DNA from 2 places in the Feifania hominis genome. Region 1 is predicted to be linked to the other one. Evidence: a T-box and tRNA genes for the amino acid it is inferred to sense, from the RefSeq annotation. Region 1 holds a T-box; the other holds one or more tRNA genes.
What was found. A T-box is a leader RNA that pairs with one kind of tRNA and senses whether it is charged. The one in region 1 lies ahead of alaS (alanine--tRNA ligase), so its partner is inferred to be a tRNA-Ala.

Region 1 (5,170 bases):
GGCGAGCGAGATGCCCGCCTCGAAGCTCTCCTCAACAAAGTAGTCGTGGAAGGCTTTTTTATTCTGTGCTATGGTGCGATTCTGCGTTGCTTTCTGCGGCATAAAAGCCCTCCTCCCGGCAAAAAGTACCGTTACAAGTATATCATATTTTACCGGAAAGTAAACCGTGCGGCCATTACGGTTTCGTTACAGTTTTCGCATAAACCGCCGCCGCCCGCCCAAACTAAGGGGAGAATTGGTTGGGAGGGATGCTATGTACCGGCGCAGTGTTGCCATCTTCGGCACCTTTGTGGTGATTCTGGGCATTCTGGCGCTCAAGGTCGCGTCTCTCGCCATCATCGGCGGGCCCGAGATCAGCGCGACCGCCCAGCGGCAGCAGGAGGCGGTGCTCACCGTCGCGAAAAAGCGCGGCACCATCTACGACTGCAACGGCGTGGCGCTCGTCAACAACGGCAAGTCACTCACCGCCATTGTCGAGCCGACCTTTTTTGCCGACCGCCAGGCGCTCTATGAGCTGCTGCGCCCCGTCGCGCTCGACATCAGCGACGAGGAGCTGCTCAAAAAGGTCGAGCGCAAGTCGCCGTTCACACTCACCGTCAACCGCCGCCTTGACGAACAGAAAGGGCTCAAGATCATCGACACCGTGCGCCGCTACGAGGGCGCGATCCTCGCGCCTCACATTCTCGGCAATGTCACGGCAGACGGGCTGGCCGGTCTCTCGGGCATTGAAAAGGCGTTCGACGAGCTGCTCGCCGACGGGGGTGAGATGACGGCGTCCGTCACCCTCGATGCGACAGGAAAACCACTCGAGGGGCTGCCGGTGTCTATCTTCTCCGAGCACTATGACAGCAAGAGCGGCGTCGTGCTCACCATCGACAGTAAAATTCAGGCCATTGCCGAACAGGCTGCGCGCGACCACTTTGAAAAGGGGGCCATTGTGGTGGCCGAGGCCAAGACCGGCAAGCTGCGCGCCGTTGTCAGCCAGCCGGGCTTTGTGCTGCAGAAGATGAGCTACTATCTCAGCTCCGACAACGGGGAGCTTCTCAACCGGGCGTTTGAAAACTACAACGTCGGCTCCATTTTCAAGCTTGTCGTCACAGCGGCCTACAGCGAAAAAGAGGGCAAGCCATACGACAAGTCGGTCTTCTGCGACGGCGGCATCACCGTGGGCGGGCGCCGCTTTGCCTGCCACTATGCAAACGGCCACGGGTGGAGCGATCTGACCCGCGGCTTTACCAAGTCGTGCAATCCCTTTTTCATCAAAATGGCGCAGGACACCGGCTACAACGAGATCATTGACATGGCCCGGCGCCTGGGCCTCGATCAGAAGATCGTCTTTGCCGACGGCCTGTCGGCCCGCGCGGGCAACCTGCCCGAGAAGAGCAGCGGCGCACCGCCGGCACTTGTTGCCAACACCGCCATCGGCCAGGGCGAAATCATGGCGTCGCCCGCAGGGCTTGCGCAGCTGACCCAGGTCTTTGCAAACGATGGCTACAAGCTTCCGCTCACCCTCATTGAGGGCACGGTGGACGAAGCGGGCACGTTCACGCCCGCCGAGGGCGTGCGCGGCGAGCAGGTCGTACGCCCGGGGACGGCGGAGCTTGTGCGCTCGCTGATGGAGCAGACCTGCCAGAGCGGCACAGGTACCACGGCGGTGCCCGAGGGGAGCACAGCCGGCGGCAAGACAGCGAGCGCCGAGACCGGCTGGCGGGAGGACGGCGAGGCCGTTATCCACGGCCTTTTCACCGGCTTTTTTCCGGCTGAAGACCCACAGTATGTCATCACCGTGCTCGTCGAAAATGGCAAGAGCGGCTCGGTTGCCGCGTCGCCCGTGTTCCGCGAGATCGCCGAGGGAATTCTCGCGCTTGAGGGCGGCTCCTGAAGGCCGCCCTTTTCCTCTGTCGGGCAGCGGGTGGAGCGGGGTGGAAAAATTTCGCCGGCCCGGCGGGGAACCGGGCGGCAAACGCTTGACAAATCCGCCGGGAATCAGTAAGATGATGTTGTGTTTTCAATAGTTTGAACGATGAGAGACAAGAGTAGGGCAGGATGAGCCGATCAGAGAGGGTGGCCTTGGCTGTGAGCCGCCCCGGCGGACGTGTCCGAAAGCCGGTCTTGAGTTTGCGGCAAACCCGCGACGTCTTGTCCGCGTTAAGGATCAAAGTGGCGCCTCTGGCGCAATGAGGGTGGTACCGCGGTGTGTATGCTTCGTCCCTGTTTTGGGGAGCGGAGCATTTTTTCTGTTTGAAAAAGTAAAAAAGTTTACCATAAAGGAGATTTGTAAGACAATGGAATGGATGGGACTCAACGAGATCCGCGAGAAGTTTCTCAGCTTCTACGAGAGCAAGGGGCATCTGCGCCTGCCGAGCTTTCCGCTCGTGCCGCAGAATGACAAGAGCCTGCTGCTGATCAACTCGGGCATGGCGCCGCTCAAGCCCTATTTTACGGGCGAGGTCACCCCGCCGCGCAAGCGTGTGACCACCTGCCAGAAGTGCATCCGCACGCCCGACATCGAGCGCGTCGGCAAGACGGCCCGCCACGGGACGTTCTTTGAGATGCTCGGCAACTTCTCGTTTGGCGACTATTTCAAAAATGAGGCGACCGCCTGGGCGTGGGAGTTTTCCACCCAGGTGATGGGTCTGCCGCCCGAGCGCATCTATGTTTCGATCTATGAGGATGACGACGAGGCGTTCGAGATCTGGACCAAGAAAGTCGGCATCCCCGAGGATCACATGGTGCGTCTGGGCAAGGAGGACAACTTCTGGGAGATCGGCACCGGCCCCTGCGGCCCCTGCTCGGAGCTCTACTTCGACCGCGGCCCGGAGCACGGCTGCGGCAAGCCCGACTGCGCCGTGGGCTGCGACTGTGACCGCTTCATCGAGTTCTGGAATCTGGTGTTCACCCAGTTTGACAGCGACGGCAAGGGCAACTACGACCGGCTCGCCCACCCGAACATCGACACCGGAATGGGCCTTGAGCGCCTGGCGTGCATCATGCAGAACGTCGACAACCTCTTTGAGGTCGACACCATTCAAAACGTGCTCAAACACGCGGCGAAAATGGCGGGCGTGACCTACAAACAGAATGAGAAGACCGATGTCTCGCTGCGCGTCATCACCGATCACATCCGCTCGACCACCCACATGATCTGCGATGGTGTGCTGCCCTCGAACGAGGGGCGCGGCTATGTGCTGCGGCGGCTGCTGCGCCGCGCGGCGCGCCACGGCCGCCTGCTCGGCATCAAGCCGGGCTTCCTCAGCGAGCTCTGCGACACGGTCATCAATGAGAGCAAGGACGCCTATCCGGCACTTGAGGAGAAGCGCGGTTACATCAAAAAGGTCATCCAGATGGAGGAGGAGCGCTTCGACCAGACCATCGATCAGGGCATGAGCATCCTCGGCGAGCTGATCGAGGGGCTGAAGAGAGACGGAAAAAAGGAGCTGCCGGGCGACGAGGCGTTCAAGCTCTATGACACGTTCGGCTTTCCGATTGACCTGACCCGCGAGATTCTCGAGGAGCAGGGGCTCGCCGCCGATGAGCAGGGCTTCGCACAGCTCATGGAGCAGCAGCGTGAACGCGCGCGCTCGGCGCGCGCCGGCGCCGGCGAGGTCGCCTGGACCGAGACGGTGCTCGGCAAGCTCGACCGCGGGCTCAAGACGGAATTTGTCGGCTATGAGACGCTCGAAAACGAGGCGAAGATCATGGCGCTGATCAAGGACGGTGAGCTTGTCACAGGCGTTCAGACCGACGACGAGGTGACCGTCATCACCGACCGCACGGCGTTTTATGCCGAGAGCGGCGGCCAGGTGGGCGACACCGGAACGCTCACCGGCGCCGGCGGCGAGATTCGTGTGACCGACTGCCACAAGACGCCCGACGGCAAGTATCTGATGAGCGGCGTCGTGACCCGGGGCAGCTTTATGGACGGCGACACGGTCACCTGCACGGTTGACCGCGAGCGCCGTGAGGCCATCATGAGAAACCACAGCGCGGCCCATCTGCTCCAGGCGGCTCTGCGCCGCGTGCTCGGCGAGCATGTCGAGCAGGCGGGCTCCTATGTCGACGAGCACCGTGTGCGCTTTGACTTCACCCACTTCGCGGCCGTCACGCCGCAGGAGCTTTGCGAGGTTGAGCGTCTTGTCAATATCGCGGTCATGCAGGCGATTGAGGTCACGGTCTGTGAGACCAGCATGGCCGAAGCCAAAAAGATGGGCGCGATGGCCCTGTTCGGCGAGAAGTACGGCGACGTGGTGCGCGTGGTCAAGATGGGCGACGTGTCGACCGAGCTCTGCGGCGGCACGCACCTGGCGAACACCGGCAAGATGGGCCTTTTCAAAATACTCTCCGAGTCGTCCGTGGCGGCGGGTGTGCGCCGCATCGAGGGCACGACCGGCTTCGGCGTTCTGCAGATGCTCGAGCAGAGAGAGCGGGAGCTCGACGAGGTTGCCGCCGTGATCAAGTCGTCGGCGACCGATCTTGTCAAGCGCGCGCAGGCGCTTGTGGCTGAGAATAAGAACATGCACCGCGAGCTCGAGGCGCAGGCGGCAAAGCGTGCGAGCGACGCGGCGGCCAATCTGACGGCAAACGCCAAAGACATCGCGGGGCTCATGGTGATCGCGGCCCGCCTCGAGGGAGCGGGAACCGACACGCTGCGCACGGCGGGCGACGATCTCAAGGCAAAGCACGAGAACGTCGTGGCGGTGCTCTGCGGCGGCAGCGGCGACAAGCTCAACTTCTGCGCCGTCTGCGGCAAGCAGGCGGTAGAGCGGGGCATGAACGCGGGCGCGATTGTGCGCGAGGTCGCCAAGGTCACCGGCGCCAACGGCGGCGGCCGGCCGGACAGCGCCATGGCGGGCTGTAAGGATGCATCCAAGGTGGACGAGGCGCTCGGCATCGTCGAGGGGCTTGTCGCCTCCACCGTCAAATAGAGAGGAGCACGCGGATGAACGACTGTATTTTCTGCAAGATCATCGCCGGGGAGATCCCCAGCAAAAAGGTCTATGAGGACGATTTGATTTTCGCATTCCATGACATCAACCCCCAGACGGATGTGCACATTCTGCTGGTGCCGAAGACCCACATCGCGTCGGCTGACGGCGTCAACGAGGACAACAGCGCCGCGGTGGCGCGCATCTTTGAGGTGATTCCCCGGCTTGCGGACGCGCTGCGCGTG
Region 2 (5,170 bases), 330 kb from region 1:
CTGTCACGCCCGCGGCCGCGGGGCTCATCGAAAACACCGCCGTCGTGTCAAGCGACACGCCCGACCCCAATCCCGACAACAATGAGGCGACTGAACTCACGGCGGTGGGCGAGGCTGCGGACCTGTCGGTGGTGAAAACCTCATCCCCCTCGCCGGTGCAGGCGGGAGACCAGCTGACCTACACAGTGGTCATTGCCAACGCCGGCCCGGATGCCGCACAGAATGTGGAGCTGGCAGATTTGCTGCCGTCGGGGCTTTTAAATCCCGAATTTGCGGTGCAGGGCGGTTCCAATTTTGCACCCTGGGTCAGCCCCTATCAGGTGGGGACACTGGCCGCCGGAGGTCAGTTCACCGTCACCATCCGTGCGACGGTAGACCCGTCGACTGCACCCGGCGTCATCTCCAATACCGCCGTGGTGAGCAGTTCCACGCCCGACCCGGAACCGGATAACAACACAGATTCTGAGGACACCCCGGTGGAGGTTCTAGCCGATGTGGTGGTGACAAAGGTTGCAAATGCAACACCCGCCGTGCCGTCGGAGTCCTTTGGCTACACGATCGCCGTGACCAATGCCGGCCCCTCCGACGCACAGAATGTGATTTTGACCGACGCAGTGCCTGCGGCGCTGCTCGTACCGGAGTTCTCAGTCGACGGGGGAGGGAGCTACTTTCCGTGGAGCAGCCCCTATGCGCTCGGAACGCTTGCAGCCGGCGACAGCCGCAGCATCCTCATCCGGGGAATTGTCAGCCCGTCTGCCACAGGTGCGCTTCTCAACACCGCCGTGGCGGCAAGTTCCACCCCGGATCCCGACCTGTCAAACAACACCGCGACGGATGAGACGCTGATTTTATCCGTGGCCGATCTCTCCGTTGTCAAGACGGGGAGTCCGAACCCCGTGTCCGCCGGGGGGCAGATTGTCTACACGCTCGCTCTGGCAAATGCGGGCCCGGCCGAGGCTGAGAACGTCGTACTCAGCGATGCGCTGCCGCAGGGACTGAGCGCGGCGGAGGTGTCGCTGGACGGCGGTGTGAGCTGGCTGCCGTGGAGCGGAACGCTTTCCGTCGGCAGTCTGGCGGCAGGGGAGGCACGTACTGTTCTCATCCGCGCTGCAGTGGGCTCCGATGTGACGGGAACGCTTCAAAACACCGCGGTGATCTCGAGCGACACGCCCGACCCGAATCCCGACAACAACACCTCCACCGAGGAGACCGCCGTGGAGGCCTCGGCTGATCTCGCAGTTGTGAAGACGGCCCAGCCCTCCCTTGTCGTACCGGGCGATGAGTTGACCTACACGGTTGTTCTCTCAAACGCAGGGCCGGCGGATGCCCAGAATGTACTGCTGAGCGATGAGCTTCCCGCTGCGCTTCTCAACGCCGTCTTTTCGACTGACGGCGGCGCCACGTGGCAGAGCTGGAGCAGCCCCTACGCGCTCGGAACGCTTACAGCCGGCGAGAGCAGAAGCATCCTGATTCGCGCCACGGTGGGTTCCGCCTCCGGGTCCATTGTCAACACGGCCGTGGTGAGCGGCACCACTCCCGATCCGGACCCGTCAAACAACTCCTCTTCGGTTGAGACGCCTGTGGGAGCGCTGGCTGATCTCTGTATCACCAAGACGGCCAGTCCCTGCCCGGTGGGGCGCGGTCAGCGACTGGTCTATACGATCTGTGTCGCCAATGCCGGGCCGGGCGACGCGCAGGAGGTGACGATCGCCGACACGCTGCCGTGTGAGCTGTGCAACGGGGCACTTTCTCTGGATGGCGGCGCCTGCTGGCAGCCCTGGAGCGGAATCTATACACTCGGTACGCTGCCGGCGAACACCTCCGTGTGCATTCGGGTATCGGGTGTGGTGAGCCGCTGTGCCTGCGGCAATATCGTCAACACCGCGCGGGTGCTCTCTGCAACGCCTGACCCAAACCCCGACAACAACACCGCGTGCACCACAACCCCGGTAAGAGGCGGCTGTGGCAGTTCATCCTGCTGCTGAGTACGCGAGCCATAGCATAGAATAGAAGAGACCTGCGGCCGACGGCCGCAGGTCTCTTTGTGTAAAAAACAAAAGCTTGCGAGTAATCTCGCAAGCTTTTGTTTTCTTAGGTGGTGGAGACGAAGAGGATCGAACTCTCGACCTTACGGATGCGAACCGTACGCTCTCCCAGCTGAGCTACGCCCCCATTTTTTCGACGAATTCTATTTTACCACAAATAAAAATTCGGTCAAGAGGTATTTTTAAAATTGGCGTTTTTTGAGTGGCGCAAAAACTTACATATTTTTTACCGCCCTTGGCATAATGTGGACAGAGGACATCTGTTTCGATTATAATGGGGGTGAAACGTTGAATCATTTGGGAGGCGACAGCTTGAAAAATTTTGATTCCCGGACATACAGCATCAACGACTTTGTCGAGTGGGATGAGCGTAAGCAGCTTGAGATCGCGCCGAAGTTCCAGCGCCGCTCGGTCTGGTCGCCCCAGGCGAAATCCTATTTGATCGACACCATTCTGCGGGACAAGCCTCTGCCGAAGATATTCATCCGCTCGATCACCGACCCAAAGACCCGAACCACTCTGCGCGAGATTGTCGACGGACAGCAGCGCACGCGCGCTATTTTATCCTTTGTGCACGACGGCTTTCGGGTGAGCAAGGTCCACAATGAGGAGTACGGTGGGCTCAAATACTCGGAACTTCCCGAGCAGGTGCAGGCGGAATTTTTGAAGTATGAGATTTCGGTTGATCTGTTGCTCGATCTCGACGACCGCGATGTGCTCGACATCTTTGCGCGGCTGAACACCTACTCCATCGCTCTGAACAAGCAGGAACTGATCAACGCCAAATATTTTGGCTACTTCAAACAATTTGTCTATAAGCTTGCCGGCGACTACCTCACGTTCTGGAAAGAAAACGGCATATTTACCGACCGACGTATCATGCGCATGGCGGAGGTGGAACTGGTCACCGACCTTGTCATCGCCATTCTCGACGGCATTCAGTCGCACAAGTCGGCGGAGAAGTACTATCAGCTCTACGATGAGAGTTTTGACGCGCGCAAACAGGTGGAGGAGCGCTTTCACGCAACCATTGACCTGATCGGCAATCTCTTTGACAATGGGCTTGGAGACACGGCCTTTCGCAATGTTCCCATTTTCTACTCCATGTTTCTGGCGCTCTACCATATGAACTATGGAATCAAGGGGCTCGATGCGCCGCGGTGCGCGATCACCAAAAGGGAATACCCCAAAGTGAAAAACGCGCTCGAGGAGCTCGACAGCATTCTCACCAGCGAAGAGGTACAACCCGAACACTATGAGTTCATCAGCTCCACGCGCGGCGCTACGGCGGATGTGCCGGCCCGACGCACCCGCAGCGAGTTTATCAGCCGGATGATCTTCGAGAATCTGGAGTCGTGACATGACAGATGATCGAAGGCTCGACACGCTGCTTGAGGAGTTTCAAGGCATGTGTGATGTCTGTCTCAAATGTTTTTACAGCGCGGTTGATCTCCATGAAAACCACCCTGAAATTCGACCGCTGTTTGATGACGCCATGCGTGATATGGTCGTTGAGCAGGCTTTCGCCCGTGTACTCAATGAGTGGCAGAACTTTCTCGAACAGAGCTTTCTGCTGCTCATGCTAGGTGTGCCCCTGCGCGGCGGCACGCCGGTGAAAACCTATGTCTCCCCGCTCGATATTGAGCATGCGCAGCGCCTCGTTCGCAACACCAACCCCTATCCCGACTGGGGAGATTTGGACAAGGTCCTGACCTGTGCGGAAAACTTCTTTGAGAGCGGTGGCCCGTTTGCGGTGCTCAAGACCATGCGCAGCCAGCTCAATGCGGTCAAAAAAGTGAGAAACCGCGTTGCCCACAACTCGGCAAAGGCCCGCAAGGACTTTGAGAACCTTGTGCGCGGCGTCAAGCCGAGACAGACATTTTTCGAATACTATACGGTCTATCTCAAGGATGTGGCGGAACTGCTCACGGGCCCGCCGCTACATAGCGACGGAGGAACCCCATGACCCAGCAGGAACGACAGGCGGATATCGAGGCGATCCTCTCCCACCGGAGAGACAATGGCGGCGATTTCTGGGCCACGGCAGACGGGCGGCTGCTCAAGGGAGCGCCCTTTTCCACGATCGAGTGCGCAGGCTATCTCGTTGAGCTGGGGCTGCCGCCGGAGGACCCCGTCATGCTTGCAACGGCGGAGCGTATTCTGCAGGCCTGGCGGGAGGACGGACGTTTTCGCGTGTATCCCCAGGGTGTAATTTACCCCTGTCAGACAGCGCATGCGGCGTCGGCCCTCTGCCGGATGGGATATGCGAGTGATGCACGGCTGCAGAAGACCTTTGAATACTTTTTGGACATTCAATACCACGACGGCGGCTGGCGCTGCGGAAAATTCAGCTTTGGCCGCGGGCCCGAGACCGAGTATTCCGACCCCTTTCCGACGCTGACCGTTCTCGACGCTTTCCGCTTTCTCGAGGGCTATGAGAGCATACAGCTGCTGGACCGGGCGGTGGAGTTTCTTCTCTTTCACTGGACAGTCCGACGGCCGATTGGCCCCTGTCACTATGGAATCGGAACTCTCTTTATGCAGGTGGAATACCCCTTTCGCGGCTACAATCTGTTCCACTATGTCCACACGCTGTCCCACTATCGCCGCGCCCGGGAGGATCCGCGCTTTCAACAGGCCTTTGAGACGCTTCGCCAGAAGACGGTGGACGGGCAAATAGTCGTACAGCGGGTGGTGCCAAAGCTCGCAAAATTGAACTTCTGTAAAAAGGGTCAACCGAGTGACGCGGCGACACAGCGCTATCGAGAAATACTGGAAAACCTTGAAAAATGAGATGGGCGTGGCCGTAGGCCGCGCCTTTTTTGCATTTTTTGGGGCAAATTCTATTGTCGGTTTTCGACGTTACTGCTATAATGATGACAACTTGGAATACAAGGGAAATAGAAGACGCATTCTCTGTAAAGGAAAGGACTGGCATCGGTATGGAACACTACTATCAGCCCGAGATCGAATGTGCATCCCGGGAACAAATCAGGGCCTGGCAGGATGAGAGACTTGTCAAAACCGTGCGCCGCGTGTGGGACAATGTGCCCTACTACAAAAAGAAGATGGTCGAGCGCGGCGTGACCCCAGACGACATCCGGTCGGTGGACGACCTGCGAAAG

Region 2: it encodes a tRNA-Ala, which carries the amino acid that the T-box ahead of alaS (alanine--tRNA ligase) is inferred to sense. The anticodon was not compared.

Annotation. Positions count from the first base shown of each region.
Region 1 is NZ_JACRSP010000002.1:409,498-414,667, reverse strand. It holds gene smpB (SsrA-binding protein SmpB) at 1-102, opposite strand, end outside; gene H8695_RS05435 (peptidoglycan D,D-transpeptidase FtsI family protein) at 254-1,882, shown strand; T-box leader at 2,015-2,216, shown strand; gene alaS (alanine--tRNA ligase) at 2,286-4,925, shown strand; gene H8695_RS05425 (histidine triad nucleotide-binding protein) at 4,940-5,170, shown strand, end outside.
Region 2 is NZ_JACRSP010000002.1:75,506-80,675, reverse strand. It holds gene H8695_RS03885 (DUF7507 domain-containing protein) at 1-1,985, shown strand, start outside; tRNA gene H8695_RS03880 (tRNA-Ala) at 2,097-2,172, opposite strand; gene H8695_RS03875 (hypothetical protein) at 2,163-2,342, opposite strand; gene H8695_RS03870 (DUF262 domain-containing protein) at 2,358-3,404, shown strand; gene H8695_RS03865 (hypothetical protein) at 3,406-4,011, shown strand; gene H8695_RS03860 (prenyltransferase/squalene oxidase repeat-containing protein) at 4,008-4,838, shown strand; gene H8695_RS03855 (phenylacetate--CoA ligase family protein) at 4,988-5,170, shown strand, end outside.